4 regions of the Enterovibrio sp. FF113 genome follow, and region 4 is predicted to be linked to each of the others. Evidence: predicted binding sites of a transcription regulator. Region 4 holds the regulator's gene; each other region holds the start of a gene.
What was found. Region 4 encodes CRP, which controls carbon source genes, mostly activating them, when cyclic AMP is high. Its sites were predicted from a motif close to TGTGANNNNNNTCACA; they were not measured.

Region 1: a site for CRP is predicted at 5,346-5,361, ahead of rppH (RNA pyrophosphohydrolase). Genes of this name have one in related genera too.
Region 2: a site for CRP is predicted at 6,030-6,045, ahead of queE (7-carboxy-7-deazaguanine synthase QueE). Genes of this name have one in related genera too.
Region 3: a site for CRP is predicted at 4,687-4,702, ahead of cdd (cytidine deaminase). Genes of this name have one in related genera too.

The regions. Positions count from the first base shown of each region.
Region 1 is NZ_JBGONO010000022.1:31,901-39,680, forward strand. It holds gene ACED36_RS16975 (sigma-54 dependent transcriptional regulator) at 1-427, shown strand, start outside; gene ACED36_RS16980 (PACE efflux transporter) at 502-930, opposite strand; gene ACED36_RS16985 (hypothetical protein) at 1,528-1,779, shown strand; gene ACED36_RS16990 (glycine zipper 2TM domain-containing protein) at 1,868-2,347, opposite strand; gene ACED36_RS16995 (NADP(H)-dependent aldo-keto reductase) at 2,546-3,580, opposite strand; gene ACED36_RS17000 (DUF6482 family protein) at 3,860-4,159, shown strand; gene mutH (DNA mismatch repair endonuclease MutH) at 4,205-4,885, opposite strand; gene rppH (RNA pyrophosphohydrolase) at 5,516-6,043, shown strand; gene ptsP (phosphoenolpyruvate--protein phosphotransferase) at 6,065-7,780, shown strand, end outside.
Region 2 is NZ_JBGONO010000030.1:27,867-35,646, reverse strand. It holds gene moeA (molybdopterin molybdotransferase MoeA) at 1-377, opposite strand, end outside; gene folE (GTP cyclohydrolase I FolE) at 601-1,257, shown strand; gene ACED36_RS19680 (amino acid aminotransferase) at 1,376-2,569, opposite strand; gene asnS (asparagine--tRNA ligase) at 2,937-4,337, opposite strand; gene queD (6-carboxytetrahydropterin synthase QueD) at 4,754-5,116, shown strand; gene queE (7-carboxy-7-deazaguanine synthase QueE) at 5,203-5,865, opposite strand; gene ACED36_RS19660 (ROK family transcriptional regulator) at 6,124-7,338, shown strand; gene ACED36_RS19655 (energy-coupling factor transporter transmembrane protein EcfT) at 7,474-7,780, opposite strand, start outside.
Region 3 is NZ_JBGONO010000020.1:68,683-76,462, forward strand. It holds gene ACED36_RS16200 (hypothetical protein) at 1-367, opposite strand, end outside; gene ACED36_RS16205 (thiopurine S-methyltransferase) at 566-1,207, shown strand; gene purT (formate-dependent phosphoribosylglycinamide formyltransferase) at 1,333-2,508, opposite strand; gene ACED36_RS16215 (DMT family transporter) at 2,733-3,617, opposite strand; gene cdd (cytidine deaminase) at 3,740-4,627, opposite strand; gene ACED36_RS16225 (CidB/LrgB family autolysis modulator) at 4,763-5,467, opposite strand; gene ACED36_RS16230 (CidA/LrgA family protein) at 5,467-5,814, opposite strand; gene ACED36_RS16235 (hypothetical protein) at 5,931-6,440, opposite strand; gene sbcB (exodeoxyribonuclease I) at 6,563-7,780, opposite strand, start outside.
Region 4 is NZ_JBGONO010000004.1:196,403-204,182, forward strand. It holds gene ACED36_RS04865 (aspartate aminotransferase family protein) at 49-1,266, shown strand; gene astA (arginine N-succinyltransferase) at 1,311-2,327, shown strand; gene astD (succinylglutamate-semialdehyde dehydrogenase) at 2,337-3,794, shown strand; gene ACED36_RS04880 (DUF1338 domain-containing protein) at 3,838-4,632, shown strand; gene ACED36_RS04885 (hypothetical protein) at 4,701-4,901, opposite strand; gene crp (cAMP-activated global transcriptional regulator CRP) at 5,068-5,700, opposite strand; gene ACED36_RS04895 (OsmC family protein) at 5,937-6,344, shown strand; gene ACED36_RS04900 (phosphoribulokinase) at 6,472-7,341, opposite strand; gene ACED36_RS04905 (YheU family protein) at 7,412-7,630, opposite strand; gene ACED36_RS04910 (DUF3187 family protein) at 7,639-7,780, opposite strand, start outside.

The DNA.
Region 1 (7,780 bases), on a different contig from region 4:
CTCTGTGCCTTCCTTGAAAGAACGCAGTGCTGATATTCCAGACCTTGCTGAACACTTCCTGCTGAAATTTGCTCGCCAGTACAACACACAGGCACGCACTTTCTCAGAAGAGGGCAATAAGATCCTGACCAACTACAGCTGGCCAGGTAACGTACGTGAACTGATTAATCAGGTAAAACGTGCGGTGTTGCTGGCAGATAATCTGGTGATTGAAGCAGAGCACTTGGATCTTCCACGTCAGGGGGATTACAAGCAAAGCCTGCGCAAAATCCGTGAAGAGTCTGAACGTGATGCCTTGCTGGCCGTGCTGGAAAGCAACAATGGTCAAGTGTCTGCAGCAGCTAAAGAGCTGGGAGTATCGCGCGCGACCATGTATCGCCTGCTGAACAAACATAGCTTGATCCCTGCGCCTCGTAGCTTTCGCTAATTAGCCCATGTTTCAACCGCAATAAAAAAACCGCCCTAGGCGGTTTTTTTTATTGTTCAGTATAGGGCTCGCTGTTAGTGATTTGTCAGTTCTTCTGTTTGCACCGGGAACAACTTGTCATAAGCGAGGTTGAACACGTAAGCGTAAACCAGATAGAAAGCCACAAGGCCGATATCCATGACAAATGCCTGCCACAAGCCAATGTTTAGCCACCAAGCCATTGCAGGAAGCGTTATCCACAGCAAACCCAACTCAAATAGTACGGCATGTAAGATACGCTGTTTTTGTGTTTTCTTGGTTGTTCCTGTCCGCTTCATCATCGCTTTGTCAAACCACACGTTGTAGATGTAGTTCCATCCTGTCGCGATGACTGAAAACGCAATGCCCATCACACCTGTGTGGGCGGCATCAAAACCAAATTGGGACAGGATGCTGACGATGAGAATCAAGCCAATCACTTCAAATGCGATGGCATGTCGAATACGGTCTGTCATTGTTCTCATTGAGCGTTCCTCCTAAAAGATGGTGTCATAATATCCAATTAATAGATTGATAAAAGTTAAAACCTATCCGATATTCGGATTGATGAGAGGGGGAGTATAATGAGTAAGACATTGAAATGAGCGATTCAATCATCGACGTATGTTTTCGAAGTAAAAAGCGAATAAAAACGATGCAGACAGCTAATGATAGTGAATAAATCTCGAACAGTGAAATGTACCAATTATTAGGCAAAATAAAGTGAATGGCATGGTGAAAGTTTGTACAGAATGTTGAATGGAGACAATGACTTCAAATTGATCGTTATATGAAATAACTTGTTGATATATTGATCTCTGTCATTAATATTAACAGTGAATTTACAAACGCGGTTATCACTCAGGTTAACGAATTTAAGGAGGCAACGAATGAAAAATCATACTTTTACAACCGTTATGACCTGCGCCTCCAATTTGTGCGCAGATATGCGAAAACCTGTACAGTAATTCCGCACCCCTCGAAAGTGGGCCGCGGATATTTCTGCGGCCAAATGTGAAAGCAACAACTCTCATTTCCCCGCAGATTATCCAAGGCCTCCTAAACACAATATGGAGTCCACAATGAACCAATCACTTTACCTTCGTCTAGCCGTTATGTTCGTTCGTTTAGATATTAAGCATGAAGAAGCACAATGGCGAAAAGCACATCGACGTATCCGCTACGTTGGAGATCCTATGTCTGAGCATTTAATGCGTGACATCGGTTTCGAGAAAGATGGCTTTTCCATTGGTCACACTGTCGCGCCTCAGTTTAAAGCACAACGCGAAGTGGCACGTATGCGTCGCCGGTTGAGGTTGAACCCTACCACGTAGCAAAAGGGAGCCTTCTTTGCTGGGAAGGCTCCCTATCCTTTTTAGTCTGTGATGAATGACACTGAGTCGCAGCCAGTCATATATATAGCTAGCGCGGAACCACCCGCGCTGTATCGCCATCCACATTGACCTGCACTTGCTGACCATCTTGGAAAATCATATCTGGGTTGACCGCCTGAACGATCGAAATGATCTTTCCACTGTCATCGAGTTTAATCGTGAGGTTCACCCCGTTACTTTCCCCAGCTTTTGCAGCAGCTTCACTGCCGGCATAACCGCCAAGCAACCCCCCACCAATCGCTGCGATTTCAGAGCCTGTGCCGCCTCCAACTTTGGAGCCTAGTATTCCACCAATGGCTGCCCCTGCGATGGTGCCAATGAGATTGGTTTGACTAGAGCTGTCGAGAGTCACTGGCTCTGCCTTAATCACCGTGCCGTAATACACGTCTTGAATGGTACGTGTATCTGTTGTGCCGTAGGAATCGCCGTAGGGGTTTGGAGATGTGCAACCTGCTGTTCCTAGTGCCAATATGGAAATACAAAATACACCGATATGATTTGCTTTCATGCCTTGTCCACCCTGTGTGAAGTCGGCATCAATTATAGTGTTCGACGGCTGAGTCTATGTGCGTGTGACGAAAGAAAAAGCGCCAATTGGCGCTTTTCTTATCTTAAAGACAAACCAGTTATGCCTCGTCTTGTGCTCATTAGCACCACGCGACTCAGTGCTGAATGACTCAGCCAAGCAGTCGCTTGCTGATGCGAACTAAGGGCAAGGGTTTGAGTATTTCGCGCTCACTTCATCGATGCGAATTAACAGCTCTTCTGGCAATTGAATATCGATAGATTCGATATTGGTTTTTAACTGGTCGAGTGTCGTCGCACCAATGATGTTACTGGCAACGAAAGAACGACTGTTCACAAACGCTAATGCCATTTGCGCGGGGTCGAGCGAAAACTCGTTGGCGAGGTCAACGTAGGCTTTTGTTGCGGCTTGTCCTTGCTCTGTGAAATAACGTGCAAACCGTTCCCATCGGGTACAACGAGCCCCTTCTGGACGAGCGCCATTCAGATACTTACCCGTGAGTACACCAAACGCCAGTGGCGAATAAGCCAGCAACTCAACACCTTCTTGATGGCTGATTTCTGACAGGCCCACTTCAAAGCTGCGGTTGAGCAAGTTGTAAGGGTTTTGGATTGAAACAATGCGAGTTAGGCTGTGTTTTTCCGCCAATCGCAGATAGCTCATGACACCCCAAGGCGTTTCATTCGATACACCGATATAGCGAATTTTTCCTTCACGCACCAGTTCCGATAGCGCATCTAGCGTATCGAGCAAACTGACACCTGAGTTTTCATCTTGATGTGTATAGTTAAGTTGGCCGAAGCTATTCACATGGCGTTGTGGCCAGTGAACTTGATACAAGTCGATGTAGTCAGTTTGTAGGCGAGCAAGACTGTCATCAACCGCCTGACGTACATTGCGGCGATCGAGCGACATGTTATCGCGAATGTAAGGAACACCACGTGGCCCCGCCACTTTGGTTGCAATGACCACTTTGTCGCGCTTACCTGATTTTTGCAGCCAGCTACCGATGTATTTCTCTGTTAACCCTTGAGTCTCTTGGGTGGGGGGAACGGCATACATTTCGGCCGTATCAATAAAGTTCACACCAAGATCCAATGCTAACGACAGTTGTTCATGGGCATCAGCTTCTGAGTTTTGTTGACCAAACGTCATGGTACCGAGGCATATTTTACTGACGTCTAAGCTGGTATGAGGAAGAGTATGAAATTGCATCCGTTCTCCTTGGATTTCGCTTATCGCCCAATGAGGTTGATTTGGCTCATTGTCGAGAGAAGAGGTTTGAACTTCCATCTTAGGAGATTCTGCCTCAGGTACAAGCTTCAAAAACAGTGAAAGCTTGTACGACTTCAACTCGTTGAGTAAAAGACAGTCAGCAAGATGCACCAAGAGTGAAAATCACACAGCATAAACAGAAATTTCATCAAGATAATCTGTCAGTCAGCCCCATTTTTATACTAGGATTAACATTTGGTTAACAATGCGGGAGGCGAGATGAAATTAAAGCAATTGAAAAATTGGATACAGGCTCACCCTGACAATGTGCCGCATTGCTATGTGGTGGCACATGCTGGCGGGGCACAACATATTGTGGAAGTGGAAGTTAGGCATCAACTAGAACCTTTGAGAGATGATAAAACCGATGAAGTGATGCACTTTGACAACATGGAGCAAGTCAGTGCCAAGCTGAAAAAGCTCGGTATTAGAAAGGTAACGATGCGCTTACTTGACCCCTATGATGAATTTGGTCCTGCCGATGCCTCGTGCAAAGAAGACATGGAGATCTCGCTCTAGCGGGTCAACGAACACGCCAACTGCAATAGACTCTGTATCTTTCGGTTACTCGCTATCTGATAATAAGAAATGTCGGGCGAGTATCCTTGCGGTGAATTGGGTTCGTAAATAAAAGCCTCTAGGTAACGTTTTGATAGGTTGACCATTTGCCCCGTAAGCTTCTGTCTTCACTTTGCTGTTAGCCGCTTTCGGGCGTAGCTGCATAAATTCACCGTGTTTTGCTGAAATCTCGTGGATCTTGCCTAGCACAATAAACTCCATTAATTCTTCCCAATCTGCCTTAAGTTGTTTCTCTTCCTCTTGTGATGGTTGCCAGATAAGCGGCATTCCAACGCGGCGTTCTGACACCGGGATTTCGCGTTCGCCTTCAACAGGCACCCACAACACTTTGGACAACTTATTGCGGATGTGGCTACTTTCCCATGTCAGTCCATGAACACCAGTTAGCGGCGCAACGCATACAAAGGTGGTTTCTAGCGGTTTACCACTGTGGCTAATGGGGATCGATTTCAGCTCAATACCAAGATCCTGAAAATCTTGCTCTGGCTTGCTCCCAGCTGTCGCACCCAGACAGTTTTCCAACAACATACCGACCCAGCCTTTTTCACGACGAAGATCGGCAGGACAAGCAATGTCTCGTTGCGAAGCAAGCTCGCCAAGGGTAAATCCTGCCAGAGCATAAGCACGATCGAGCAATTCTTGTTCGGTTGTTGGCGCGGGGATCATGGGGCTATCCATTCAATGTTAATCGTCAGAACGCTATCAGCCAAACACTGAAAACACCAGTGTTTGTATGGGACTGACAATGGGATCACTCAGTAATGAGTATTTTCCAATGTTATCCACAAGGATCAAGCGATAATCATGACTCCCTAGTGTCATGGATGCATATACAGTGCTTTTAATGTGTTGATTATAGAGCGATCGTCCATTATTGATGAGGAAGTGTACGAATGGTGTGGGTAACTCTCATTTTGGTGGATCTTTGAGCACTTTAAGATCTTATTGATTCTCCAAGGAGGAAATAGAATGTGGTTTGTTTTTTTTCTCATTCAAAGCATTGATATTAAATGGTTTATTTTTGGTTTCTCAAATGGGCGTAAAATCATGTATGGCCATCACATCATGCTTTATTACAGTTTAAACGGTGTTCTTCACAAATCTATCCACAGAAAGCGTGAATAAATGTGCGCTTGGTCTCATCAAGTTGTTTATAACTTATGGTGAGGGCTTGTTTTATCCCTAAAGGCGGTTGAACTCCCCAAAAAATGCGTTTCATTCACAATGTTTGTTTACCACTGTGTACATAGTGTGAAAAAATCACTGTTAATAGAGATTTATATTTGAGGTCGTCCAGTGATAGATGGCGATGGTTACCGTCCTAATGTAGGGATAGTAATATGCAACAGCCACGGTCAGGTTCTCTGGGCTCGTCGATATGGACAACATTCCTGGCAATTCCCCCAAGGTGGTATTGATGACGGTGAAACGCCGGAACAAGCCATGTACCGAGAGTTATACGAGGAAGTAGGGCTCTCGAAAAAAGACGTAAAGATCCTGGCGACAAGTCGCCATTGGTTGCGATACAAGTTGCCAAAACGTCTGGTTCGTTGGGATTCAAAACCAGTGTGTATTGGGCAAAAGCAAAAATGGTTTTTGCTCAAGCTGGAATGTGACGAGTCAAAAGTGAACATGCAACGGAGTGGTACGCCAGAATTTGATGGTTGGCGTTGGGTCAGCTACTGGTATCCGGTCAGGCAGGTGGTGTCGTTTAAACGCGATGTTTACCGACGCGCAATGAAAGAGTTTGCAGCGATTGCGATGCCTTTTCGTGAGCGAAAAGTGAAGCGCAGTAAAGGTAAACGAGGCTCAGCTAAAAACTAAAGGAAGGCTTAGAGGGCGCCGATGCTGACGAAACTGCGAGATATCGTTAATAACGTGGCGTCATCCAGTGACGTTAAGCAAGCGCTCAATACTTTAGTGAGTGAGACCTGCTCTGCGATGGATACAGAGTGTTGCTCTGTTTACATCGCCGATCACGATCGCCAAGTCTATGAATTGATGGCCACCCAAGGCCTCAATGCGAAATCGCGTCGTGTGGCGCTGTCTTTCAACGAAGGTCTCATCGGCCTTGTTGGCCGTCGAGCAGAACCCATCAATCTTGCCTTTGCCAGTGGGCATGTCGACTTTAAACATTTCCCTGATATCGGTGAAGACGTTTTTAATGCGTTTCTTGGCACCCCAATCATTTATCGTCGTCAGGTTCTCGGTGTGCTGGTTGTGCAGCAACGAGATTCCCGTCAGTTCAACGAAAGCGAAGAGTCTTTTCTTGTAACCTTAGCTGCGCAGTTGGCTGTGGTGTTTGCCCATGCTAAAGCGCAAGGCTTGTGGCCGAGCGATGTCAAAGGCTCTTTGCTATTGGAAGGTGCCGCAGCGTCTCCCGGTGTCGCAATTGCAAAAGCGTGGTGTGATGTTTCCCAGCCTCGCCTCGATCTTGTTTCTCCTGCTTCTTGTCTGGATAACCAAAAAGAGCGTGATCGCTTAGAGGGTGCGTTAAGTGCTGCGATTTCTGATTTCCGTCGCCTGAGAAAGCGTTTTGACAATGAGTTGAATCAAGACACGCTGGCGATCTTCGATCTTTTTATCCATTTACTGAACGATCCTGTGCTTCGCAAAGCCATGAACGAGCACATTCAGCAGGGCGATCTCGCGGAGTGGGCTGTTAAGCAAACGATTGATTCTTTTGCTGAACGTTTCCAAAACATGTCCGATCCCTATCTTCGTGATCGTGCTAATGACGTAAAAGAGCTTGGTCAGCGTTTGTTGTATTTCCTCGAGAATCAGGAAACCAAGCAGTGGAACCTTGATGAGCCCGTCATTTTGTTTGCCCGAGAGCTGACCGCGGCGATGTTGGCTGCCATTCCACGAGACTGCTTGGCAGGTGTGGTGGCAGAAGAGGGCGCGGTGAATGCGCATGCTGCAATTTTAGCGCGAGCATTAGGTATTCCTGCCGTGATGGGGGTGGAATTTAACCCACAAATCATTCACCAGAAAAAAGTGGTGCTGGATGGCTTTAAAGGTCGCGTGCTGGTTGAGCCCTCTGCGCACATTCTTAAAGAGTACAAGCGCCTTCGCGATGAAGAACTGGAGCTGCAACAAGAGGTGGACAGTGCGTTTACTCGGCGCACAGAAACTGCAGATGGCGTGAGGGTGGAGATCCACCTCAATGCGGGGCTCAGTGCCGATACGAGTATTGCGATTAACCGTGGTGTTGACGGCGTGGGTTTATACCGAACGGAAGTGCCGTTCTTGATGCAACGCAGCTTTCCTTCAGAAGAGGATCAGGTAAAGCAGTACCAGTCGATACTGGATTGCTACCCAAAGCAATCTGTCGTGATGCGAACACTCGACATTGGCGGAGACAAGCCGCTTCCTTATCTGAAAATCGAAGAAGACAATCCGTTTTTGGGTTGGCGAGGCATTCGTTTCACGCTCGATCACCCCGATATCTTCCTTATTCAAGTCAGAGCCATGCTGCGTGCCAGTATTGGGCGAGACAATCTCGCTATTCTTCTGCCGATGATTTCAGGGCTTTCGGAGCTACTAGAAGCAAAAACGCTG
Region 2 (7,780 bases), on a different contig from region 4:
ATGTCGTCGCCGTTTACCGTGGTTTGCTCTTGCATGATGACGGCATCTGCGCCTACTGGGACTTCAGCGCCTGTCATAATACGAATGCACGAGCCAGCGGGCCATTCGCCTTCAAACGGGATACCTGCGAAGGACTTACCCGCGAGGCGAAGTGTCATATTATTGTTGAGATCTGCACAGCGAAGCGCATAACCATCCATTGCAGAGTTAGCAAAAGGGGGCACATTGATTGGAGAGCGAATATCTTCAGACGTGATGCGATTTTGTGCGTCAACCAGTGACACGATTTCGGTTTGTGTCAGTGGCGACGTGTTGTCTAATAGAATGTCGATAGCCGATGAAACTGGCATCAAACCAGGAGTGTCGCAGCAACCCATATATAACTCTCAGTCGTTGTGAGCGAAACATGCTCAGCGCATAGGTGAAAGCGAGCATTATCGCAAACTTTGAGAGTTGAAACTAATGCCCACACGCATTTCGAGGTGTAATTATTTTACTATAAACGCTATGCTTCAAAAATCTGACACTATTTGATCCTTGTCTTTAAAAGACGAGTAATAAATTAGATAACAACAATTGCAACGACCCAAGGATTTTTCTATGACAGCATTAAGCGATTCAGCCAAGCGCGTCCGCGAAGCGCTTATAGCACGTGGCATTGAGACACCAATGCAGTCGGGCACTTCGATGACCGCAGAAGAGAAAAAAGAGCGTATTGAATATCATATGCGGGAAATCTTGACTGTTATCGACCTAGATCTCGAAGATGACAGTTTGACTGAAACGCCAGCGCGCATTGCAAAAATGTACGTGGATGAGGTGTTTTCGGGATTAGATTACGCGAACTTTCCAAAAATCACAGTTATCGAAAACAAGATGGGCTGTGACGAGATGGTTAGGGTCAAAGACATTACATTGACGAGTACTTGTGAGCACCACTTGGTCACAATTGACGGTAAATGCACAGTAGCCTATTTGCCAAAGAGCAAAATTATCGGCTTGTCGAAAATTAACCGCATTGTTCGATTTTTTGCCCAGCGTCCGCAAGTTCAAGAGCGTTTAACTCGCCAAATCCTCGTGGCGCTGCAAACGTTGCTGGAAACGGACAATGTGGCCGTGCACATGAATGCGACACATTACTGCGTGAAAGCACGTGGTGTGATGGATGCAACCAGCGTGACGACGACGACAGCGTTAGGTGGTAATTTTAAGCAAAACCCTGCAACTCGTGCTGAGTTCTTGCACGGCGTTCAGTAAGCCAGCTTGATTGACAAAGGGCTGCTCATTCAGCGCTCGATGTTAAAGCGAAGAACATGAAAAAAGCGCCGAAAGGCGCTTTTTTATTGGCTGATTTATTCGTGCTAGGTGCGGTTGATTATTTCAACACAGCAGCGATAGCTTTACAGAGTGGACGCATGTTCGTGTGCATCATAGCTGCAACGGCGATGCGACCAGAGCCAACGATGTATACGCCAAATTCGTCTTTCAAACGAGCAACTTGATCTTTGTTCAAGCCAGAGAAAGAGAACATGCCGTTTTGACGTTGAATGAAGCTGAAATCGCCCTGCACGCCTTCTTCTGCGAGTGTCGCAACAAAGAGCTCTCGCATTTCTTTAATACGAACGCGCATGGCTGCCACTTCTTCTTCCCATTCTGCACGCAATGTAGCGTCATTCAGAATAATGGTAACAACAGCAGCGCCGTGAGCAGGTGGGTTAGAGTAAATCACGCGAGCGATGCTCTTAACTTGGCTGAATGCGGTGGCGGTTTCAGTGGCGTTTTTGCCGACGATGGTAAATGCACCAACACGCTCGTTGTAGAGACCGAAGTTCTTAGAAAATGAGCTCGCAACCAAAAGCTCTTCGCATGAATCTGCAAAAATGCGCAGACCAGCAGCATCTTCTTCAACGCCAGTTGCAAAACCTTGGTAAGCAAAGTCAAACATTGGAAGCAGTTTTTTCTCGTTACACAGTGCTGCAAGTTGCTGCCACTGTGTAGCGTCTGGGTCGATACCCGTTGGGTTATGACAGCAACCGTGCAGAAGTACGACATCACCTGCATTTGCGGTTTCAAGATCGGCCAGCATTGCTGGGAAATCCATGTCTTTGGTTTCTGCGTTGTAGTAACCGTACGACGCGACTTCAAGGCCTGCGGCAGCGAACACACCGTTATGATTCGCCCATGTAGGGTTACTTACCCATACTTTCACATCGCCAAGTTGACGTTTAATAAATTCAGCAGCAACGCGAAGGGCGCCAGTACCGCCTGGAGCTTGAGCTGTCTGTGCACGTTTATCTGCAATGATGGTTGCATCGTGACCAAATAAAAGCTTTTGCACAGCCAAACCATATTCTGGTGTACCCGGAATGCTTAGGTATGATTTGGTGGTTTCTTTCTCTAAAAGAATAGCTTCGGCTTTTTTAACAGTGGCCAATACTGGCGTGTTACCGGCTTCGTCTTTGTAGATACCTACACCTAAGTTGATTTTCTCAGCACGAGCATCGGCTTTGAATTCTTCAGTAAGGCCCAAAATAGGGTCAGCGGGCGCTGCAGCAATTTTTTCAAACATCTTCTTCATCCATGGCGTTGTTAAAGGAAACTGTCTTTGTTTATACCATTTTGATTAGTGGTAATAAAACGGAAATTTGGTGATTTCCCTGACTTCCTTGTCTCTTCGCATCTTTGTTGTCGTTAACCCCCGATTTCAGCGCCATGAATTTAATATTAAATACGGGCTTAATCAGAGGGAATATTGGTGACGGGTACTGCAAATGAAAGAGGGTTAGGAGAGGGCAACGCGCAATTAACGTTGCTATTGATGGAGGGGCATTTCCACACGGACATAAAGGCACGATTATACTGATGAAAATAAACAAGAAAAAAGGCCGCCGTAGGCGACCTTTGTCATTTTATTCAAACCGCGCGCTATGGTGCGATTAGAAGTTTGCACTGCGTGGTGCGCGTGGGAATGGGATAACATCGCGGATGTTGCCCATGCCCGTCACGTAAGACACTAAACGTTCGAAACCGAGGCCGAAACCAGCATGTGGAACGGTGCCGTAACGACGAAGATCGCGGTACCAGTTCATGTGTTCTGGGTCGATGTTCATTGAACGCATGCGTTCGTCAAGTACGTCTAAACGTTCTTCACGCTGTGCACCACCGATAATTTCACCGATACCTGGTGCTAGAACGTCCATTGCCGCAACGGTCTTGCCATCATCATTCATACGCATGTAGAACGCTTTGATGTCTTTCGGGTAGTTCTTAACAACCACAGGTGCTTCGAAGTGTTTCTCTGCAAGATATCGCTCGTGCTCAGACGCCAAGTCGATGCCCCATTCAACAGGGTTCTCAAACGTTTGGCCTGATTTAAGCAAGATCTCAATCGCGTCGGTGTAGTCGATCTGAGCAAAATCAGAATCAACAAACTTCTCAAGGCGAGTGATGGCTTCTTTGTCGATACGCTGAGCAAAGAACTCAAGGTCATCACGACGCTCTTCAAGCACGGCTTTGAACACATACTTCAGCATGTCTTCCGCGAGCTTGGCAACATCATCCAGATCTGCAAACGCAACTTCTGGCTCAACCATCCAGAACTCCGCAAGGTGGCGGCTGGTGTTTGAGTTTTCAGCGCGGAACGTTGGGCCAAAGGTGTAAACCTTGCTCAATGCACACGCGTACGCTTCAGCATTCAGCTGACCTGATACGGTCAGGAAAGTCTCTTTGCCGAAGAAATCTTCGTTGAAATCAACTTTACCTTCGTCTGTGCGTGGCAGGTTTTCCATGTCCAATGTAGAAACACGGAACATTTCACCCGCACCTTCTGCATCAGAAGCTGTGATCAGCGGAGCAGAAACCCAGAAGTAACCTTGCTCATGGTAGAAGCGGTGAATCGCTTGAGACAAGCAGTTACGCACGCGTGCAACTGAACCAATCACGTTGGTGCGTGGACGCAGGTGAGCAACTTCTCGCAAGTATTCGATAGAGTGGCGTGTTTTAGCCATTGGGTAGGTGTCTGCGTCTTCAACCCAACCCACCACTTTCACGTCAGTCGCTTGAAGCTCGAATGCTTGACCTTGTCCTGGGCTTTCAACAACTTTACCCGTAACTTCGACAGAGCAGCCTGTGGTAAGACGCAGTACATCTTCTTTGTAATTATTCAGCTCATTAGAAACAACTGCCTGAATTGGATCAAAACAAGAGCCGTCATAAATGGCGAGGAAAGAGATACCGGCTTTTGAATCACGACGGGTGCGGATCCAACCACGGACAGTGACTTCTGTGTCTACTGCCGTTTTGCCGCGCAGGACGTCTGCTACAGGCATATAGTTCATAATTTGCATCTAACTCCGTTGAAGAATGCCTGAGGAATCGAGTCATCAGGCTAGGATAATTCAAACTTAAGCCGGCAAGTTTACCTCTAACCCTAAACTACCTCAAGACACTTGGTTTACATGGACTGTTCACGCATGCAATTCTTGGGAAATCAACGGGAAAACACGACCGAATTCAAGTTGGCGTGGCAAAGAAACATACGATACTGATCATTTTCTGTGGCTGGAGGTCTTGATCGCTATCTGACGGTGGCATTTTCAACTGTCGCTTTGCTGATGTCTTTTTGCTTCTCGCTAACCTTCAGTTGATCGCAAACCTTGCGAAACGAATTGAGGGCGATTCAATTTGAGCTTGGCGCGAATATTCAGTAGCATCGCCGCGCTAGAAACTACAAATGAACACGGGAACGCATAAAATGCACACTGAACTGTTTAAAGAATTCATGTTTGAAGCGGCGCATCTGCTGCCACACGTACCAGAAGGTCATAAGTGTGGTCGCCTACATGGTCACTCTTTCCTCGTGCGTCTCTATGTGGCCGGTGAAGTGGATCCGTATACGGGATGGGTGATTGATTTTTCTGAAATCAAAGAAGCGTTTAAGCCTATCTACGATCGCTTGGACCATTACTATCTGAATGATATTGAAGGGTTAGAAAACCCAACGAGCGAAGTGTTGGCGAAATGGATTTGGGATCAACTTAAGCCGTCACTGCCTTGTTTGAGTAAAGTGATGATTAAAGAAACCTGTACGGCTGGCTGCATCTATACGGGTGAGTAATATTTCATTGCACGAAAAAAAAGGGCCTACGGCCCTTTTTTTGTGTCTAAGTTTGCCAGATTGGGTGCAAACTAAGCGATAAATGCTTAAGCGATATCTAAATACTTATGTGTTTGAATGGACAAGCGCCAGTTGCGACGGATACAGGTTTTAATGCACAACTCGGTAGCCCGCGGTTTTTGGCTTATGGGTTGTAATGCGACTTCTTTATTTGATAAATCAATCCCTTCGAGCAGTGCATCGAGTTTTTCAATATCTGACTCGGTTCCAACGGGATGTTTGATCTCATTGGCGCGTTTCAGCGCTTCATTTAACACGGGCAGTTTGCCGCGCATATTAATTTTCGGAGATACCGTTACCCACGTATTGACTGTCGCTTTCACTTTATACGTACCACTGGTCTCGATTTGACAGCGATAACCCGCTGATTCAAGAAGCGTTGTTAGGGGAAATAAATCAAATATGCAAGGCTCCCCACCAGTGATCACAACATGCTTTGCCGTGTAACTTTGCGTAAGGTGCGCAAGAATATGTTCGGCTGAAACTGAGGTCCATGTTGGGCTGTCGCCTGTTTTGGCGATCACTGTGCCGAAATCACGTTCATCGTTCGGGAGTGTGTCCCACGTCTGGCGCGTATCGCACCATGGACAACCGACAGGGCAGCCTTGAAGGCGAACAAAGACCGAAGGTACACCTGTGAACGTGCCCTCTCCTTGAATGGTTTCAAATATTTCGTTGACGTTGTACATACGGCTTTTACAGTCAGAATTTTGTGAGGGGCGAGATTATGGCAGTTTCGCTCGCCACTGTCTTGGGGAGATACAAATTGACACATCAGTTACAGAATGAAATACCATTAACTTGTTGATTTTCGGCATTTGATATAAATGTCATTGCGATAAATCAAATAGGTCGTGACGTGTATCACGACATCCAACCATGGCGCTTCACAATTACTTCGCAAAGTAAAAAAATTCACTGTTAATGAATTTTAAAGGGAAATTGGGATGATTCTCGCCCAGCCAGGACACATAGATCACATTAAGCGTAACAACGCTGGAGCGGTATATAAGCTGATCGACCAACTTGGGCCTATCTCCCGAATTGAGCTTTCTAAACGCAGTCAGTTAGCCCCTGCAAGTATCACTAAAATTACTCGTGAGCTAATCGATGCTCACTTGGTCAAAGAAGCCCAATATGGCGAACCTGCAAGTCGTGGTCGTCCCGCGATCGGATTGGTGTTGGACAATGAAGGGTGGCAGTTTCTTTCTATACGCCTTGGGCGTGGCTACCTGACACTTGCATTGCATTCATTGGGTGGCGACATTCTGGTTGAAGAGCGCCATGACATCCATGTACGGGATCAGGATTTGTTGATTGAACTCATTCAACAGCATATTAACCAGTTCTTTTCTACGCATTCGAACATCGTTGATCGCGTCACATCGATTGCGGTTTCTCTTCCTGGTCTAGTAAACAGTACTCAAGGCATTGTTATTCAAATGCCGCATTACGATGTTCATAATATGCCTTTGGGCGCGGCCATTCATCGGGCGACAGGTTTACCTGTTTTTATTGGCAATGACACGCGATCGTGGGCGTTGGCTGAAAAGCTGTTTGGTAACGCGCGTGATGTAGAAAATGCCGTACTCATTTCGATTCATCATGGCGTCGGTGCGGGCATCATGATCGATGGAAAAGTGCTGGAAGGGCAGGTAGGTAACATCGGCGAACTGGGCCATATTCAGATTAAACCGTTTGGAAAGCGTTGCTTTTGTGGCAATAACGGGTGTTTGGAAACCGTCGCCAGTTTACAAGCCGTGCTGGAAGACACGCAGGTAATGCTAGATCAGGGGCATCCAAGTGTTTTGCATGATAAACCACTGACCATTGATAGTATCTGCGACGCCGCGGTTGCAGGTGATGGTGTGGCGGTAAATGTGATTACTGAACTGGGTCATAACCTAGGGCAAGCCATCGCGATTGTGGTGAATCTGTTTAATCCGCAGCGAGTGTTGATTGGCGGCGAATTTAATCGCGCCAAATCAGTTCTTTATCCTGCGATTATGGAAAGAGTGCTTAACCAATCACTTCCACATTACTGTGAAAACCTCATGTTAGAAGAGAGTTATTTTTATACGCAAGCAACGATGCCAGGGGCTGCTTTGGTTAAGCGAGCCATGTATGACGGCTACTTGCTGATGAAGGTGTTGGAAGGCTAAAGCTGAGAAGTGCGGAAATAGCCAAAAAATACAGAAACAGAAACAGAAAAGGAGCGTGTGAACGCTCCTTTTTAGTATCAATCACTTTAGTATCAACCACTTTTGTATCAAACGCCGCGCGTTTTACATCGTGCGTTAGAACGGATACCAGATGGTGGCTGTTTCAACAGATCGTTTGTAAATCGCCAATCCCACCACAACAGTGATCGCAGCCAGTGCGAGCCAGTCTTTGTTCGCCAATGGACGATAATTGTACCAAGTGCGCGACTTATTGCGTCCAAAGCCACGCAATGTCATCGCGTTGGAAATTTCATCTGCACGGTCAAGGCTAGAGAAAATAAGCGGGATCAAAATTTTCGCCACACCTTTAAAACGCGCCATGAGTGGGGCGTTCTTTGAGAAATCCACACCACGTGCTTGTTGTGCATGCATGATGTTCACG
Region 3 (7,780 bases), on a different contig from region 4:
GCATCAGCGCTGCCGCATCATAAGTGGCTGTTGGTCTTGCAATACGGATTTGAGATGCTTGAATGCCAGCCTGCTGAAAAAGGGATAAACAAAAATTTGAAGGCGGTGCAATCAAGGTGATCCATTTTTGGCTGCTGCTATGCGTTTTCAACAAACGAAGCAGGTAGGCCAATTCACTCATATTGTTTTGATATACGCTAACTGGCACCAGGTTTCCCGACGTTGTGCTGCTAGCCGACAGGGTACTTGAGTCAGCTTCATGAAAACTCCTAGAGCCTGCCGCAATACGTGCGTAATGCTGGCGAACCGCAGAGCGAGAATGGTCTGAATGAGATACCGCATGAAGCGTTGCATATGATTGTTTCATCTCAAAGTCCTGTGTGTATATCCAATACTGTATAGGCATACAGTAGTTATATATTTATCAAAAAACAATAGGAATGAAGAGAACATCGAGACGGTGATCACGAATATTGATGATCTTATCGGTTTAAAAATCAGTTTATGTGGCCTGACGGCGTTGTTAAAATGGCCTCACAATGGAAATACATAATGAGATCTGGATATGGATCAGGAATTCTGGCATAGCCGCTGGGCGGAGAATCGTATTGGTTTTCACCTTACCGACACGAACCCTCTGCTGACAAAATATTGGGCAGCATTAACCCCAAAACGCGAAGAAGCGGTATTTGTCCCTCTGTGCGGAAAGTCAGTGGATCTTGGCTGGCTGGCGACAAAACATGATGACGTGGTGGGTGTGGAATTGAGTGAGATCGCCGTGCGTGCGTTTTTCTCGGAGCACCTTTATACGCCGCTGGTGACGGCGATCAGCCCTATCATGAAGCTTTATCAGTTTGATGAGGTCTCCATTTACAGCGGTGATTATTTTACCGCGCCGTTAGACACCTATCCGTTGATTTACGATCGCGCAGCACTGATTGCTATGCCCCAAAGCATGCGACAGCGATATGTTGATAGGCTTCTTTCTTTGCTGCAACCGGGTGGTCGAATATTGTTAGTGACATTGGATTACCCACAAGATCAGATGGATGGCCCTCCTTTTAGTGTGACGACGGAAGAGGTGATGTCACTGTATGACGGCTATAAAATTACGCAGTTAGCACGAGATGAAAACAGCGATCGCCCACCGAAAGGGCAAGCGGCTTCGTATTTCGTAGAAGAAGTGTGGATGATCGAGTCGAAATAAAACAAGAAAACTTGACGTTCTCTCATTGAAAACCAGCCACCCATTGGGTGGCTGGTTTATTTCGGCAGCGCCAATCTAGGTTCGTTTTGTCCGATTAGATGTAGCGCTAAACAGATTAATCGAGATCAAAAATCAATCTGAATGGCAGATGCTGCGGTAACGGCTTTACGCACTGCTGAATTAGTATCTGTGTCTCTTGCCAATGCCACACCAAGACGGCGACGGCCATCAATGTCCGGCTTACCAAACAGACGGACTTGGGTATCAGGGTAACGTAGTGCTTGTGCAAGACCATCAAAACCAATGTTGTTTGAGCTGCCTTCTCCTAACACCACGGCAGATGCCGAAGGGCCATACAAGTTAATCGCATTGATAGGTAAACCTAAGAACGCGCGAACGTGAAGAGCAAACTCAGAAAGGTCTTGCGAAATCAGCGTTACCATTCCGGTATCGTGTGGACGAGGGGACACCTCGCTGAATAGCACATCATCGCCTTTTACGAATAATTCCACGCCAAATAAGCCATAACCGCCTAATGCCGCCACCACTTTCTTTGCGAGTTCTTCGGCTGCCTGACGGGCTTTTACGCTCATCGCTTGAGGTTGCCATGATTCGCGGTAGTCACCATCTTCTTGGCGATGGCCAATGGGTGCACAGAAATGAATGCCATCTATGGCACTGACGGTAAGAAGGGTGATTTCATAGTCAAAATCAACAAAGCCTTCGACGATAACGCGACCACGCCCTGCACGACCGCCTTCTTGTGCATAGTTCCACGCTTTTTCGATGTCAGCATTGGTCTTCACAACACTCTGGCCTTTGCCTGAAGAGCTCATAACAGGTTTAACCACACACGGCATACCAACAGATTCAATTGCCGCGTGAAACGCTTCTGAGGTATCAGCAAAGGCATACGGGGAGGTTGCCACACCAAGTTCTTCTGCCGCAAGACGACGAATGCCTTCTCGGTTCATGGTGAGTTGGGTTGCGCGAGCGGTAGGGACAATATTCACGCCGGATTTCTCAAGCTCAACGAGGCGATCAGTGGCAATGGCTTCGATTTCTGGCACCACGTAATCTGGTTTCTCTTGGGCAATGATGGCTGCAAGCGCATCGCCATCGAGCATATCGACGACATGGCTACGATGCGCAACCTGCATCGCGGGTGCATCCGCGTAACGGTCACACGCGATGACTTCAATGCCAAGACGCTGACATTCAATCGCTACTTCTTTACCTAGCTCACCAGAGCCCAACAGCAGGACGCGTGTGGCGCCCGGACGAGTTGCTGTACCAATCATGATTATCTTCCATCAATGCAAATAACTGCTGGTGATTTTACCTTAAGCAATCGTTTGCGCAAGCGTTTGCCTGTGTGGTTTGTAAGGTTTTAGGAAGAATGAACTAAGTGAGTGTTTATTGGCGACGGGTTGACGATGACGGGGTGATTAATGCTTAGCAGTGATAAGTGGTCGATAGAAGTACCGCCGCCTAAAAAGGCGGCGGAAAACGACAAAAAGTCGTATTAGCTATTTTTAGCTTTACGCGTTTCCCAATGGGTAATAAAGAACACCGCAGCGACGATGATCGCAGCGCCCAACCAAAGGCGACCCGGCGGGACCCAACCAAACACCAAAAATCCGAACAACACATTCAAAGGCAGTTTGGCATTGTCAAAAGGCTGAACGAATGACGCATCCGCAGCGGCATACGCTTTGGCGATAGCCCATTGAGCAACAGCAGTGAGCAGGCCTGCACCAAGCAGCATAAGCCACACCATTTCTCCTTTTGGCATTGTCCAATCTGGTATCGCTAGCAAGATGTTAAACGGCGTGATGAGCAATAGCAGGTAAACGACCATGGTGGTGGGTGAGTCGTTGTGCGACAGTTTCTTAACCATCAAGGAATAAGTTGCCCAGAAGAACGCAGCACCGATAGGTAGCATGGTTGCCCAGCTAAAATCGTCTGACCAAGGCTCAAGAATGATCATTGCGCCTACAAAACCGCTCAATGTAGCAAGCCAGCGGGCAGGGCCTACTCGCTCACCCAGAAATAGGCCTGAACCAATTGTGGCAAACAGTGGGGAGGTCATCAGTAACGCAATGCCTTGCCAAATCGGAACGGGATAAGCGAGTGCCCATAGCCAAAGTTGGATACCAATGACTGAGAAGAAAACGCGTAAACAGTGCATGCCGAGATGGTCGGTCTTAAGTGCTTGGCGAATGCCCATGCTTCTCAGCCAAGGGATCATCACAATCAGCGCAATAAAGTACTGAACAAACGCAACCGTGGTGGAAGGTAGTTGCATTTTGAAGCTGACATATTGCGCAAGGCTATTGATCATCGCAAAGCATACGCCAGCGGTGAGCATCCAAGAAGCGCCAAGAACGGGGTTGTGAGATTGGCTCATGCGTGTACAGAAATTAGGAAAAGTGACGTGATAGTAGCGAACTTTGTCTGCGGGGTATAACGAAAACGCCGGCGTTACCCAGCGTTTTTCAATGTTATGACGATAAACGCATCAACTGGGCATTAAATGGCCAAATAACCCAACGGAATGTCTGGGTTTAGGGCCTCCAAAACCGCTTGTGTATCTTGCAAGTGGCTGATCACGGCATTGGCTTTTTCCACCAAAACAACTTCTTGGATGTCTTTCAATGCTACTTCTGCCAAGTTCATGGCGATGAGCGCGACTTGCAACGGGGGAAGACTAGGGTTGAACGCGGCATTTTCTGCGTACATACCTGAGAAGATCTGCCCGTTATTGTCACGGATAGCCACACCGCTCAAATTGTGTGAATACGGTGCATGACTGCGATTCGTTGCGCTGACAGCAGCCTGAATAAGTGCATCGTCTTCCTCGGCCGTTAAACCATGATTAACAGGAACCAGCAGTGGCTGGTCGATACCGAGATCAATCGGGCCAAAAGGCTCTGGCAGATATTCGTGTAATAACTTGGCTTCACGATCGGGAAGTTGAATGTTTAGTGTATCCGCACCGTTGATCTCATTCATAAACTGACGGCAGTGGCCACATGGGCTGTAGTTGATGGTGATGTCTTTAAGCGCAGATTCCCCCTTCAACCAAGCGTGGCTAATGGCAGATTGTTCGGCATGTACCGCTTGATTGAGCTGCACACCTTCAAATTCCATGTTCGCACCAAAATAGAGACGACCCGACGCGCCACGAGCAATCGCGCCAACATAGAACTTTGAAATAGGGGCGATAGAGTAAGCCGCAGCGATAGGCAGCATGGCAACACGCAGGTCTTTGTCTGCTAAGCCCGTTAGCTTGAGTAGGTTTTCATAGTCTTGGGCACTGATTGTCGCGTCAAAATCTGGCGAGGTGCAGAGTTGTTCCATAGCCTCTTTGAGTGGTGAGGGTAGGGCTGCAATCGCGTCTTGAATGCTAACTCGCATGCTTGCTCCAAGTGTTGTTGTATGGGGAATCATTTTAAGAGCAAACGCCTGCCTATTAATGTGATTTTGATCACTTAAATAGTGCAATGAAACGTATCATTTCATAAATATAAGTGACCTCACATGAATTCGATTTCATTTGATACAGGTCGAGATTGGGCTGCAATTAACAAAGAACTCAATGACATGAAAAACAAACGGGGCAAGAATGGCTGTCATGATCCCACATATCACTAACGCTAATGAACTTAATGCGCCCTCCTGATAGTGAGTTTCAGCTGCTTTTGCCGTGCCTATGGCGTGAGACACCGCGCCGATTGAAAGGCCTCTAGCAAGAGAGGATTTAATCTTCATGATGTTCAGTAGCGGATAGCCAATCAGTGCACCGAAAAGCCCTGCAACCACCACGAGTGCAGCCGTGACCGCGGGAATACCGCCTATATGTTCAGCCGTGCCCAAGGCAAAAGGCGTTGAGATAGATTTTGGCAACACAGATGCTGCTATCTGGAGATCTCCGCCCGCCAGCAACGCGAATGTGGTGCCAAGAGTCATTGAGAGCAAACTCGCGCCAAGACATGCCAGTAAGATGGTTTTCCAGTGTCGTTTAATCACGTGCATTTGCTCGTATAAGGGATACGCCAATGCAATTACCGCAGGGCCAAGCATGAAATTTATGGCTTTGTTCTGGTCAAAGTATTCTTTGTAGGTATTGCCTGAATAAATCACCATTGGCATCAGTACAAGTAAGCTGATCAGCAAAGGATTGAAAATAGGATGACGTAGTTTTAAGGCAATATGACGGGCGATGAAGTACACCACAAGGGTTGCAATAAGCCACATTAGTTATCTTCCCCTTGATATTTATCCAGAATTTTTGCCATAACAATCAGCACCACCGTAGAGCTCAATATCGTGGCGCCCAATAGAGGCATCGAATCGGTGATCAACAGATGAAAGTGATCCATTAGCCCCATGCTGGCAGGGATAAAGAACAGTGGCATGATGGTAATCAGTACCGTGCAGGCGTCTTTTACCCAACGTCCCGGTACGATGCCCGTTGTTAGGCTCACGAAAAGCAACAGCATGCTAATGATACTGCTGGGTATAGGAAGGTGTAACAGTTGAGTCAGTAAGCTACCCACAAGGGTATAAATCGCGATGAGTGCGAAACCAAGAAGATATTTCACGTCGAAGACCCTGATAGACAGTCGTGAAACTATTCTAGACTGAGCTCGCTATGAAAATCTTGTTCAAAACATGGTAATTCCTACCATTGCACAATAGTTAGGCAACGTGAAGGGCGTTACATCAGATAGATAATCGCTGCAGCAGCACTGAGCACAGAAAGAAGCGTACCTGTAATGATGGGCACAACGTTACGTTGTGTTTTCAATTCTTGTACGGGTTCATCGATGTGAATGTCAAGAGGGTCAGGTTCTGAGGGATTGGGTATCACTTCAGCTTGTCGTTGATAGGTTTTTTGAGGCAACGCAACGCGGTAGCCATGATCGCCCACCACATCTAACGGAAGTGTTTTTTCGCCATGGCGATAAGATTTAGCCAGCAGTGAGCACAGGCTATTTTGGTGCTGAGAAAAAGAAGAGTCGGGTAACGATGTAGAAGCATACAGAATACGAGCAGACAGCACTTCTCCAGCATGGTAGCAAAGCATTTCTAGTAAGCGACACTCTTCATAGGTGAGTGTGCTTACTGTACTGTCTTGCCAAAACAAGGAACGGCTTTCTGGTTCAAAATCGACGTTAGAAAAGCGGTAGCACCGACTGTTTACTTTGGTTACCATTTTCTCATCCACCTCACTATCTCTTATTAGAAAAGTGTGGACTCAAATCACGGAAATTCAAATGTAACACCTCTGTTTCTTTGGAGGTGTATAGCGTACATCACGCGGTATTCAGCAAAGGTTAGTGATAATCACTAAGATACAAGCGATTCGACGTAGTGATAAATGGATTTTAGAATCGCTAATTTTTTTGTGTCGCTTTGATTTTCTTCAGCGAGATCTTCCAATCGCGCCATGTATTCAGGCAAGTGTGTTTCGAAATAATCTCGGCGATGAAGGTGCCATTTCTTTTGCTCGCTGTCAGTCAGCGTCCAAGAATAGTTGCGGGCACGGTAGCGAAACAACAGCGGATGAATACGCTTGTCAGCGACATTGATTTCAAGCGCCGCGAGATTTTCCGGTTTGGTTTGACGAATGATATCCATGGTGGAGCGATCAGACGGCGAGAAGAAACCATCATAGAGCGCCGCATCCACATTGTTAGCATCGCCATACTGGGGCTTTTCAGCGTAAAGCTCGACCAGTTTTTCTCTTACCTGTGGGTGTGCCTGAAGTTTCTTCAAGTGATCAAGACAGCGTTGGCGATCAATACCCAATCTTTCAGCATCTTCTGGACGCAAGGTTTTTGCTTCAGCTAAGACAGGACATTTATTGATGTGAATGAGTTTGATAGGAGCAGGTAACTCATCAGGTGCGAGGTCGGCACGCTTTGTATATAAACGTTCACGAAGTGCCGTTGCATCTAAGTCAAACAATGGGGATGGGTCGAGCGCAAGATCAATGGCGATAACGGCGTTTTTGTTGTCTGGGTGCCACGCAACGGGAACAATCCAACTGGTGTTACCGCGCTCAGTGCCAAACATGCCTGAAACATGCACAAGCGGTTTCATCGCGACGATGTCGATCAATGCTGTTAGCTTATTTTTATTGCGATGTGTATACAGGTAATCAAACAAACGAGGTTGGGCTTGTTTGAATTTCTTCGCCATTTCGATGGTGGCAATCACATCAGCCATTGCATCGTGCGCGTTCGCGTGCTCAATACCATTGGCAACGGAAAGATGTTCCAACTTAAAGCTGGTGGCACCCTCAGCGTTTACTGGCCACTCAATGCCTTCAGGGCGAAGTGCATACGCGGCACGCATTGCGTCCAACAAATCCCACCTTGAATTACCGTTTTGCCAACTCCACCCGTAAGGGTCAAAGAAATTGCGATAAAGCGTATAGCGCGATACTTCATCATCAAATCGAATATTGTTGTAGCCCACTGAACATGTCCCTGGCATAGAGAGTTGCTCATGAATTTTGGCAATGAACTCTGGCTCAGGCAATCCGCGAGAAACGGCAGTTTG
Region 4 (7,780 bases):
AAATGTAAATACTATGCTTAAAGCAGAATCGACAGAAGGATATGAGCGATGACAGCCGGACATAAAGTAGAACGTAAATTGTTCGATGAAGTAATGGTGCCCTGTTATGCACCAATGACAATGATTCCAGATAGAGGCCAAGGCTCGCGCATCTGGGATCAAGACGATCGTGAATATATCGACTTTGCTGGCGGGATTGCGGTGAGCTGTCTTGGTCACTGCCACCCAGTGATGGTGAATGCGCTAAAAGAACAGGCCGACAAGCTGTGGCACCTGAGCAATGTGATGACCAACGCTCCCGCGCTGCGTTTGGCGAAAAAACTGACGGAAGTGAGCTTTGCCGAACGTGTGTTTTTTGCCAATTCCGGCGCAGAAGCCAATGAAGCCGCACTGAAGCTGGCCCGTCGCTGGGCAGTGGAAGAACATGGTCCAGAGAAAAGCGAGATCATCGCGTTTGCTCAAGGTTTCCATGGGCGTACTTTCTTTACGGTGACCGTTGGTGGGCAAGCCGCTTACTCTGATGGCTTTGGCCCGAAACCGGGCAATGTCACCCATCTGCCATATAACGATCTTGAAGCATTGGCTGCGGCCATGTCTGACAAAACGTGCGCCATTATGATGGAGCCTTTGCAAGGTGAGGGCGGTATTGTCACGGCAGATTCAGCCTTCTTGCAAGGTGTACGTGAGCTTTGTGATAAGCACCATGCATTGCTGATTTTCGATGAAGTGCAAACTGGCAATGGCCGTACGGGTACCTTCTATGCCTATGAGCAAACGGGGGTGACACCGGACATCCTCAGCACAGCAAAATCACTGGGCGGTGGCTTCCCTATTGGGGCCATGCTGACCACAAAAGCTCTGGCAGCGCACATGAAAGTCGGTACGCACGGTTCAACGTACGGCGGTAATCCACTGGCGTGTGCAGTAGCAGAAGCGGTCGTGGAAGAAGTGAGTAAGCCTGAAGTACTTGCTGGTGTGAAAGAGCGCGAAGGTTGGTTTCGTGACGGTCTTGAAGCGCTGAATGCCAAATACAATATGTTCAGTGAGATCCGTGGTAAGGGCTTGCTGATTGGCGCAGCTCTTAACGACAAATGGAACGGCCGAGCGCGAGACGTATTGCTGGCTGCAGGTGATGAAGGCTTGCTGCTGCTGGTAGCCGGTGCCAACGTGGTTCGCATGACGCCATCACTGGTTATTACCAAAGAAGAAGTAGAAGAAGGTTTAGCGCGTCTGGATCGTGCGCTGGCGAAACTGGCGGCGGCTTAATTGCCGTCCTGTTTTGACCATCCATTGCAGCAGGAGGAAGTAAGATGTTGGTAATTCGTCCCATAAAGAAAACTGATTTTGATGCGCTGATGCTGTGCGCCGTAGAGTCGGGTCACGGATTCACGTCGCTGCCGGTCAATGATGAATTGATCCAAGGCCGTATCGACCACTCGGTAGACAGTTTTGGCCGCGATGCCCAAGCGCCAGGCACCGAAGGTTACCTCATGGTTGCTGAGGACACTGAAACGGGAGAGATCGCAGGTACGACGGGTATTGAAGCAGCGATTGGGATGGACAATCCGTTTTACAGCTACCACATCAGCAAGGTGGTGCATCACTCACGCCGGTTAAATGTCCACAACGTGGTAGAAGTGCTGACCTTTGGCAATAACTACACGGGCGCGACAGAAATATGCACCCTGTTTTTACGCCCAGAGTTTCGTGGTGGTCTCAATGGTAAGTTGCTGTCGAAATGCCGCTTCTTGATGCTGGCGCAGTTCCCCGAAAAGTTCTCAGACGTGATTTTCGCTGAAATGCGCGGCGTGTCTGATGAAGAAGGTAACTCACCGTTTTGGAAGTGGCTGAAAGAGCATTTCTTTTCGATTGATTTTACGCTGGCGGATTATTTAACTGGCATTGGACAGAAAGGCTTTATCGCGGATTTGATGCCCAAGTTGCCGATTTACGTCAACCTGTTGAGTGATGAAGCCCGTGCAGTGATTGGTGAGGTGCATGAAAAAACCCGTCCAGCGCTGCGTTTGCTTGAAAAGGAAGGCTTCACGCGTCGTGGCTACGTCGATATTTTTGATGCGGGGCCTACAGTGGAGTGTCTACGTCAGAACATTGATTCTATTCGCCGCTCGTTCACTGCAAGGGTGAAGATTGCGGAGCACAGCAGTGCGCAGGATTACCTGATTTGTAACAGTGACTTTCAAAATTTTCGCGCCACGTCCGCCAAGATTGGTGTGGACGAAGAGCGCAATGAAGCGTTGATCAGCCAAGAAGTCGCCGATGCGTTGAGTGTCAAAAATGGTGATAACGTGCGACTCGTGTCGGTGTAGGAGTAGATGATGACACAATGGATTGATAACCAGCCCATCGCGGGTGATGGCGATATGTTTGATTCACTGAATCCGTTTAACAGTGAGTCAATATGGCAGGGACGAGCAGCCACATCTCCACAAGTGGAAGCCGCTGTGAGTTCGGCGAGAGACGCGTTTGCCACATGGAAGCACACCGCTTTCGCAGAACGTCAGGCACTGGTCGAACGTTTTGCCGAGAAGCTAAAAGAAAACAGCGAACACATGGCACAAGTGATTGCCGAAGAAACCGGTAAGCCACTGTGGGAAACCCGCACTGAAGCTGCTGCCATGGTCGGGAAAATTGCCCTTTCACTGCGTGCTTATCAAGAACGAACGGGTGAGCGCAGCAAAGATGTTGCTGGCACACAGGCGGTGCTACGCCATCGCCCTCTAGGGGTAATGGCGATATTTGGGCCTTACAATTTCCCCGGACATTTGCCGAACGGTCATATTGTTCCCGCGTTGTTGGCGGGGAATACCGTGGTATTTAAACCTTCGGATTTAACGCCAAAAACAGCAGAAGAAACCATTAAGCTTTGGATTGAGGCGGGACTGCCGAAAGGCGTGATCAATATGGTCCAAGGAGGGCGTGAAACGGGCGAGGCGCTGGCACAATCTAAAGGCATCGATGGTCTGTTGTTCACAGGTAGCGCTAACACAGGTCATATTCTGCATCGTCAATTTGCGGGAGAGCCGGGCAAAATGTTGGCGTTGGAAATGGGCGGAAATAACCCGATGGTGATTTCCGATCAATACGGCGATCTTGATGCCACCGTGTATACCATCATTCAATCCGCATTTATCAGTGCAGGGCAGCGTTGCACCTGTGCTCGTCGTCTTTATGTACCGAAAGGCGATCGCGGTGATGCATTGCTTTCGCGTTTGGTTGAGATGGCCAAAAACATCAAAGTGGGTGGTCAATTTGATCAACCTGCCTCGTTCATGGGGTCACAAATCTCTGTGCGCGCAGCAGAAGGCATTCTTGCTGCTCAGGGCAATCTCGAATCACTGGGTGGGCAGCCGCTTCTAAAAGCCCAGTTGCTGCATGATGCCGTCGTCACTCCGGGCATTATTGAAGTGAGCCAAGTGGCTCAATTGCCTGATGAAGAATATTTCGGGCCACTACTTCAAGTGGTGCGTTATGACTCTCTTGAAGACGCAGTCACGCTGGCCAATGATACCCGCTACGGTTTGTCGGCAGGGTTAATTTCAACCGATGACGCAGAATGGGCGTATTTTCTTGACCATATTCGCGCAGGTATCGTTAATCGCAATCGCCAGCTAACGGGCGCGAGTGGTGATGCACCTTTCGGCGGGCCGGGAGCATCAGGCAATTTACGACCAAGTGCTTACTATGCCGCTGACTATTGCGCTTATCCTATGGCGTCAATGGAAGGTGAGGATGTGTCCTTGCCTGATCAACTCAGCCCTGGGCTGTCGTTGTAACAAAAGATAAGTAACTACCGAACACTCAATGTAGGAGGATGTGATGGAGCGCGTTCAGGCTTTATTTGATGAGCTTTGGAAAGACTATATCGATAGGTTATGCCCGTCGGCAGCAAAAGTGCATGCGTTATTAGAAGAGGGCAGTCCGCTTCTCAATGACCACATCGCGTTGCGCACTTTTGCGTTACCCAAGGTGGGGCTAGATCGTTTGGCTGCGCCGTTTATCGCCATCGGTTATACCCCTAAAGGGGAGTACCATTTCAAAGCGAAAAAACTGTACGCGCGGCATTATGAGCATCCTAACCCTGATGCACCCAAAGTGTTTATCAGTGAGTTGCTGGTGGGACAGTGTTCCACGGAACTGCAGCAGGCTGTTCGTGCCTTGGTTGATCAGGTAGATGACACAGCACTTAATGATCCCGCGTTCTTGTATGGTGGTCGTTTGTGGGGCATTGACACGGAAACTTATCATCAGTTAGCGGCGGAAAGTGAATATGCAGGTTGGCTGTCTGCTCATGGCTTTGGTGCCAATCATTTCACGGTGAGTGTGAATCAATTGAGTACGCTCCATGACGTGTTGGATGTGAACCAATTGCTGCGAGAGTCAGGTTTTGCGATTAATGAATCTGGCGGTGAGGTGAAAGGGGGTCCGCAAGTGCGCTTGGAGCAATCGGCAACCATGGCGGACAAAGTGACGGTGCGCTTTAGTGATGAAGAACTGATGATCCCGGGTGGGTTTTATGAGTTTGCCAAACGTTACCCGTTACCGAACGGAAGCCTGTATCAAGGGTTTGTTGAGGCCTCGGCAGATAAAATCTTTGAAAGTACCGATAAGTAGGGACCGTTAGTGGCTCATGCAGTCGCTACTCCTGTAGCGATTGCCCATCGCGTGTACCGTTCGCCGATCTAATTGCGCTCTGATACCAAGTTTGATGGCCACTCTTCGTGAGAGGTCGGTGTTGATTTGCGTCCGTCATCACCGAGCATGCGCTGTAGCTGATAGTGAGACATACCAGCAAAGCCAGTCAATTCGATGCTGACCTGACCCCAAGGGACGACGGCAGGTGTCGTATTTATGCGGCTAAACGCTTGATGTTCCAAGTCCATATCGATGCTCCATCATCGCAAAAAAACGTTGCACGTAAATGTATACATGCTTTGCATTGAAAGGTAGCACTGGGAAAGGGGTTTTGTGGATTTTTTGACGTGATAGTGATCATGCTTAAACAAAAAAGCCACCATAATGGTGGCTTTCATTTCAAAGCAATAATGCTTAGCGAGTACCGTATACCACGATAGTTTTACCGTGTGCAGAAATTAGATTCTGCTCTTCCAGCATCTTCAGAATACGACCAACGGTTTCACGTGAGCAACCTACGATTTGACCGATTTCCTGACGGGTGATCTTGATTTGCATACCGTCTGGGTGAGTCATAGCATCTGGTTGTTTCGCCAGATTAAGCAGTGTTTGCGCGATACGACCAGTCACATCTAGGAATGCTAAATCACCAACTTTTTGGCTAGTGATTTGCAAACGACGAGCCATCTGAGAAGAAAGGCGCATCAGAATGTCTGGATTCACTTGAATCAGCTGACGGAATTTTTTGAATGAGATTTCAGCGACTTCGCATGGAGATTTAGCGCGAACCCAAGCTGTACGCTCCTGATCTTCCTCAAATAAGCCCAGTTCGCCAATGAAGTCGCCCTGGTTGAGGTAAGAAAGGATCATCTCTTTGCCTTCTTCATCCTTGATCAGTACAGCCACAGAGCCTTTCACGATGTAATAAAGCGTTTCAGCTTTCTCACCAGCATGAATCAGCGTACTTTTTGATGGGTACTTATGAATGTGGCAGTGTGAAAGGAACCACTCTAGTGTTGGGTCTGTTTGAGGTTTTCCTGGAACCATATCTCTCATTTCCTCTGCAGTTGTTGCCTGATGAGTCTTCCTTAGCCCACCGTCCTGCGGCACAAGTCCGTGGGATAGCATAAAGTGTCAACCGTCAGGCTACAAGCTCTCTGTTTGAGTCATTGAGTTTATCCTTTTTCCAGCACGATTTCTTGATTTTGATATGGACTTCCCCCCCTATTAAAGGCTAAAAACGTGGACAAGATCACGACACTGAAAGTAAACAGGAGAAATAGATGCGAGCAAGCGTCAAGTGGTGCGGAAAAGAGACGTTTTTAGGGCAGTCGAATTCAGGTCATAGCATCGTGATGGATGGGAATGGCGGAGAAAAAGCCCCGAGTCCAATGGAAATGGTGCTGATGGGGGCCGGTGGATGCAGCTCTGTCGACGTTGTTGCAGCGCTTAAAGCGGCTAATCAAGCAGTGTCATATTGTGAAGCCGAACTGACGGCAGAGCGCCGAGAGCAAGCACCGCGCTTGTTTACCCAGATCAATATTCACTTTGTGGTCACAGGTACCGCATTGGATGAAGCATTGGTGGCTTCTGCGGTCAAAGACAGCCTAGAGAAATACTGCTCGGTGTGTTTGATGTTGGGTGCCAGTATTGAAATGACCCACTCTTACGAGGTTCGTGAGGCGGCTTAATGGCGTGTTTGCGGTTTTGTTGGAAGTGACCATAAAACAAAGGAGGGCATGCCCTCCTTTTTTGCTATTGGCTGTTTATCAATGGATTGCCAAGATCTTCATACAGAAAAGGGAGGCTCTCGTGGGCTTAGCTTATCTTGCCCGTTTCGATTAACTGCTGAATAAGCGGTTGGATGATCAACTCCATGGCGAAGCTCATTTTGCCCCCAGGCACAACCAAGGTGTCATGCCGTGACATGAAAGAGCCTTGGATCACGGCCAGAAAATAAGGGAAATCCACTTTCTTGATGCCGCGAAAACGTATCACGACAAAGCTTTCATCAAGACTTGGAATGCCTTTAGCGTTAAGCGGGTTAGAGGTATCAACGGTCGGTACGCGCTGGAAGTTAATGTGTGTGCGACTAAACTGCGGCGTGATGTAGTTAAGATAATCGTCCATTGAGCGCACGATGGAGTCCGTCACGGCTTCTCGTGAGTGGCCGCGGTCGCGCGTGTCGCGAACAAATTTCTGAATCCACTCCAGGTTCACAATTGGCACCATGCCAATGAGCAAATCAACATGCTGAGCCACGTTAATTTCGCCGTCGGCAATACCGCCGTGAAGCCCTTCATAGAACATTAAGTCGTTATTCTCTGGCAAATCTTGCCATGCCGTAAACGTACCTGGCATTTGGTTATACGGCACTGCTTCATCAAACGTATGCAAGTAACGGCGGAATTGTCCCGTACCGTGTTTGCCATATTCATCGAAAAAGGATTCTAGTCTTGGGAAATCATTGGCTTGAGGGCCAAAATAGCTGATGTGACGACCCTGCTCTCTGGCCTTGCGAATTTCAACGTCCATTTCAGGACGCGTAAAACGGTGAAAACTGTCGCCTTCAACCCAGGCCGCGCGGATGTCCATCATATTGAATATCTTCCGAAATGCGTCGGAAGTGGTGGTGGTTCCTGCCCCAGATGAACCGGTGACTGCAATAATCGGGTGTTTTGCAGACATGACAAACCCTGTCAATTTTTAAAATGATGTCAAACAATTAACAGGGTGTAGCGTATTGGTCAAGCAGACGTTAAGCGCTGAGTGATCGCGCGTGCTTGATATCGACCGTTTCGTGTAACTCAGAATAGACCACCATGGCTTCTTTGTTCTTGAGCAGGACATAGACTTGTTCGACTTTTTCATCGAAGCTTGCTTCTTGCTCGCCATAGTCTGTGCCCTCGCGCAGCACAAAGTGCTCAACCAAGTTTTTCAGGGTCTCTTCTGGGATTTCTTGCCAAGGGATGATCATCGCGATACCTACAACATAAAACGGTGGCGGAAAGTGGCACTAAACACGATATCGGTGCTGTTATCGTGGTTAAACATGTTTTCTAGTGCCAACAATTCTATCGCACTGGTATCAAAAAGGTAGCGATAACCTAGCGCGAACTCATGAACG